One region of the Nocardiopsis sp. NPDC050513 genome, then DNA from elsewhere that is predicted to be linked to it. Evidence: riboswitches for the same ligand, from Rfam matches in the RefSeq annotation. Region 1 holds a riboswitch; the other holds the start of a gene.
What was found. A riboswitch is a leader RNA that binds a small molecule or an ion and turns the genes downstream of it on or off. The one in region 1 is predicted to bind glycine.
Positions count from the first base shown of each region.

Region 2: it holds a riboswitch for glycine, as region 1 does, so the genes downstream of both, gcvT (glycine cleavage system aminomethyltransferase GcvT) here and gcvP (aminomethyl-transferring glycine dehydrogenase) in region 1, are expected to answer to the same signal.

Region 1 is NZ_JBITHK010000005.1:142,370-144,755, forward strand. Features, by position in the region: gene gcvP (aminomethyl-transferring glycine dehydrogenase) at 1-975, opposite strand, end outside; glycine riboswitch at 1,177-1,265, opposite strand; gene ACIBFB_RS10945 (MerR family transcriptional regulator) at 1,561-2,049, opposite strand.
Region 2 is NZ_JBITHK010000002.1:595,784-598,169, forward strand. Features, by position in the region: gene ACIBFB_RS05165 (penicillin-binding transpeptidase domain-containing protein) at 48-980, opposite strand; glycine riboswitch at 1,128-1,229, shown strand; gene gcvT (glycine cleavage system aminomethyltransferase GcvT) at 1,372-2,386, shown strand, end outside.

The DNA of each region.
Region 1 (2,386 bases):
GACGGCGTACATACCGGCCATGACGGCGAGCAGCACCTGGGCGGTGCAGATGTTGCTCGTCGCCTTCTCGCGCCGGATGTGCTGCTCGCGGGTCTGGAGGGCGAGGCGGTAGGCGGGACGGCCCGCCTGGTCGACCGACACGCCGACCAGGCGCCCGGGCAGCTGGCGGCGCAGCTTCTCGCCGACGGCCATGTACCCGGCGTGCGGGCCGCCGAAGCCCAGCGGGACGCCGAAGCGCTGGGTGGAGCCCACCGCGATGTCGGCGCCCAGGTCCCCGGGGCTGCGCAGCAGGGTCAGGGCGAGGATGTCGGCGGCCACGACGGCCAGCGCACCGCGCTCGTGGGCGGCGGCGACGACGTCGCTCGGGTCCCGCACGGCGCCGCTGGAGGCGGGGTACTGCACCAGGACGCCGAAGGCGTCTCCCTCCGGCAGGCCCCGGGTCAGGTCGACGACCACGATCTCGATGCCGAGCGGCTCGGCGCGGGTGCGCAGCACGTCCAGGGTCTGGGGGAAGACTTCGGCGTCGACGACGAAGACGTCCGCCTTGCTCCTGGACGCGCGGCGGGCCAGCGTCATGGCCTCGGCCGCGGCGGTGGCCTCGTCCAGCAGGGAGGCGCCGGAGACGGGCAGGCCGGTCAGGTCGCAGACCATCGTCTGGAAGTTGAGCAGGGCCTCCAGGCGGCCCTGGGAGATCTCGGGCTGGTAGGGCGTGTAGGCCGTGTACCAGGCCGGGTTCTCCATGATGTTGCGCAGGATGACGGGCGGGGTGACGGTGTCGTAGTACCCCAGGCCGATCATCGACGTGCGCGCCTGGTTGCGGTCGGCCAGGCGGCGCAGCTCGGCGAGGGCCTCGGCCTCCCCGAGCGCCTCGGGCAGATCGAGCGGGGCGCTGCGGCCGGGTCCGGTGAGGATGGACTCGGGGACGGCGGCGGTCATGAGCTCGGCGGTGGAGCCGTAGCCGACGGCCTTGAGCATCTCCGCGGTCTCGGCGGGGGTGGGCCCGATGTGGCGGTCGGCGAAGACCCGTGCGGGGGTGCCGGGCGTGTGCGGCGTCGGGTCTGGCGTGGACTGGTCAGGCACGGAGACCTCCTGGTGACAGGGCCGAGCGGGTCGGCGCTTTCCTCACGGTCTCCCCCTCTGTCACCGGGCACGGCGGTGCCCAGGCTTCAGAGCGGCCTCCTCCGCGCGGTCCGTGGTGCCTGAGAGGTTACTGGGGAGTATTGCCCCGTCGGCGCCCCTGCCGGGGTCTCTCCCGCGTGGTATTGACGGCCTGTTGACGCTGTGTATGGATGTACGAACAGGGTGAATGTCAGCATTCGTCCCTGTTGTGACCAAACGGTACTCGATCACCGCGCCGGGGGCCGAGCCCGGGTCTCGCGAGTTCCGCCGCACACCCGTCAGCGGTCGGCCGGGGCCCGCCGATCGCCCGCGGGATCCGCGCCACGGCGTCGTCGCGGGCGCGCGTCGGCCGGGTCCCACAGCGCGGGGAAGCGGGACGCGGCGACCGGGCATTCCCGGTGGCGCGCGGCGACCGGGCGCACGCGCGCCCGGTGACCGCGCTCAGCCCGTGCGGCGCTCCCGGCGGCGCCGCGCCAGCTCGTCCACCGGCTGCGGCGGAGCGGCGGGCAGATCGGCGCGGTCCTCGGCCGGGACGACGCCCAGGGCCTCCTCCAGCTCGCGCCACACGTTGCCCAGTGCCAGCCCGAACATGCCCTGGCCGCGCTGCATGAGGTCGACGACCTCGTCGGGGGACGTGCACTCGTAGACGCTGACGCCGTCGCTCATCAGTGTGATGCGGGCCAGCTCGGGGGCGGGCCTGCCGCGCAGATGATCGACGGCGTTGCGGATCTGCTGCAGCGAGATGCCGGTGTCCAGGAGGCGCTTGGCCACCTTCAGCAGCAGGATGTCGGGAAGGCTGTACAGCGGCGCGTCGTGGGCGCCGGCGCGCACACTCGGCTCGACCAGACCGGTCCTGGCCCAGTAGTCGAGCTGACGGTAGGTGATCCCCGCGGCGGTACACGCCGCTGGGCCCCTATACCCGACGTCCATAGGCAGCGCCACCACGTCCTCTTCGCACAGTAGGCCCTGCTGCCCCGCTAGCCGCAGCGCGGACCGCCTGTCATGGGTCTCCCGCTTGCCGCCCGCTACCGCCACGCCGACCTCCGGCTCCTCGTCCCGCGGCGGCGTCGACAGGGGATGTCCACTCAGGGATGGGGTGCGCCGCGGGTTCCACTGCACCGACCGTAGGACGACCGACCGGCAGCGTCAACGAAGGCGCGCGGCGCGTCGCCAAGTGTCCGCGCCGTCCGTCTCCCGACTCCGAGTCGGGCCCCGTCCACGGTCGTCCGGAGGTTCCGGCCGTGACCAACGCGTCCCCCTCCCCTGA
Region 2 (2,386 bases), on a different contig from region 1:
CTCCGACCCGGCGGACTCCGACGGCGGCCGCCCGCCCGCCGCCAGGTTCAGCGAGCGGCCTCCGGCGGCAGCACACCCAGCTCGACCAGCAACTCCCGACCGAGCCGCTCACGCAACTCCAACTGCGACTCGTCCTCGATGTACACCCGCAGGGCGAAGGTGTGCACGTCCTCCCCGTGCTCGACCCAGCCGACCCACCAGCCCGGCGAGGGGTCCACGGTTCCGCCCCACCCGGTCTTGGCGAACAGGGCGTGGTCCCCGATCCGGTCGACCCGTGCGATCTCGCGCACGGCTCGCAGATGCCGGTCCTCCACCGGCAGCTCCGCGCGGGCGAGGCTCGCCAGGAACGCGGTCTGCTCCATCGGGGAGACCTCCAGCGGCCCCTCCAGCCAGAACCGGTCCACCCGCTCCTCGCCGCCGATCGCGCGGTTGCCGTAGTCGAACCGGTCCACCCACGCCGCCATCCGGTCGTGGCCGACCCGGCGCGCGATCTCCTGGTACACCGGCACGTTGGACGCGGGCAGCGCCTCGCGCATGCTCATGTCCCGCTCCCACCCCGGGACGGGCTGGGGCCCACCGCGGTGGGGCACCACCTCGTCGACGTCGGCGACCGCACCCGTCTGGAGCGCGATCACCGAGTTGACCAGCTTGAACGTGGAAGCCGGGACGGTGCGCCGACGGGCCTCCTCGGGGGCGACGACGGTCGCCGTGCGCCCACCGGTGTCGAAGAGGACGAAGGTTCCCTCCACACCCGCCTCCTCGAAGACCGCCTCCAGGTCCTCGCGTTCCTCCGAGGGGACGTCACCGCCGACCCGGTCGACGAGGCGCGCGTCGCCCCGGACGTTGCCGACCACCTCCGGCGCGGTGCCCGTGCACGCGGCCCCGACGAGCACGGCCAGCACCGCGGCCACGAGGGCCCACGCCGCCGTCCCGCGGCCCGGCGCCGCCGATCGTCTCCCCCGCCTGTCACCGGTGACCACTCGTGCCCCCTCCGCACGTCGCCCCGTCCGTCGCATCCACGCTAACGGTTCGTCACCGTCCGTACGGCGTTTTCCACAGGCGCGCCGGGTGGGAGCCCGACCACCCTTGGGAGCCGCCGACGGCCGCTGCTAGTCTGATCGTGTTGCTGACCCCGTACGGGAGAGCGCCCGCGTAGCCAATGCGGGCCGCCGAAGGAGCAATCCCTCCCCGATGACAACCTCTCAGGCACACTGGACCGTACGGGCGAGACCACTCTGGAAAGCAGGGACCGCCGTCCCTCGCCGAAGGTGCAAACCACGCCGAGCGCGCGGTGAAGCTCTCAGGCACAGATGACAGAGGGGGAGGATGGCAACGCCACGCACGAAGACGCCCATCCTCTCGGGAGTGCCCATGTCAGAGCCCGCGTCCGCGCCACGCGCGACAGCGCTGCGCGAGATCCACGAACAGTCCGGGGCCACACTGGTCGACTTCGCCGGGTGGCTCATGCCCCTGCGCTACGGCAGTGAGACCGCCGAGCACACGGCGGTCCGCGAGGCCGCCGGGCTCTTCGACCTCTCCCACATGGGTGAGATCCGCCTGTCCGGGCCGCAGTCGGCCGAGGCCCTCGACCACGCCCTGGTCGGTCACCTGTCCCGGGTGAGGGTCGGCCGCGCCCGCTACACCATGATCACCGCCGCCGACGGCGGCGTCCTGGACGACCTCGTCGTCTACCGGCTCGGCGAGGGGGAGTACCTCGTCGTGGCCAACGCGGCGAACGTGTCCGTGGTCGCCGACGCCCTCGCCGAACGGTCCCGGGGCTTCGACACCGAGGTTGCCGACGAGTCCGCCGAGTACGCGCTCATCGCCCTCCAGGGCCCGCGCGCGGTGGAGATCCTGGCTCCGCTGACCGACGCCAAGCTCGACGAGATCCGCTACTACGCGGGCTACGAGCACACCGTGGCCGGGGAGCCCGTGCTGCTCGCCCGGACCGGGTACACCGGCGAGGACGGCTTCGAGATCTTCGTCCGCCCCGCCGAGCGCGCCCCGCACGTGTGGAAGACCCTCATGGAGGCGGGCGCCGAGCACGGCCTGGTACCCGCCGGACTGTCCGCGCGCGACACCCTGCGCATGGAGGCGGGGATGCCGCTGTACGGGCAGGAGCTCACCGCCGACCTCACCCCCTTCGACGCCGGGCTCGGCCGCGTGGTCAAGCTCGACAAACCGGGTGACTTCGTCGGCCGCGCCGCCCTGGAGGAGGCCGCGCGCACCGCGCGCGAACGCCGCCTGATCGGCCTCGTCGGCCGCGGTCGCCGCCCGCTGCGCAAGGGCCAGAACGTCCTGCGCGACGGCGCCGTCGTCGGCACCCTCACCAGCGGCGCGCCCTCGCCCACCCTGGGCCGCCCCATCGCCATGGCCTACGTGGACG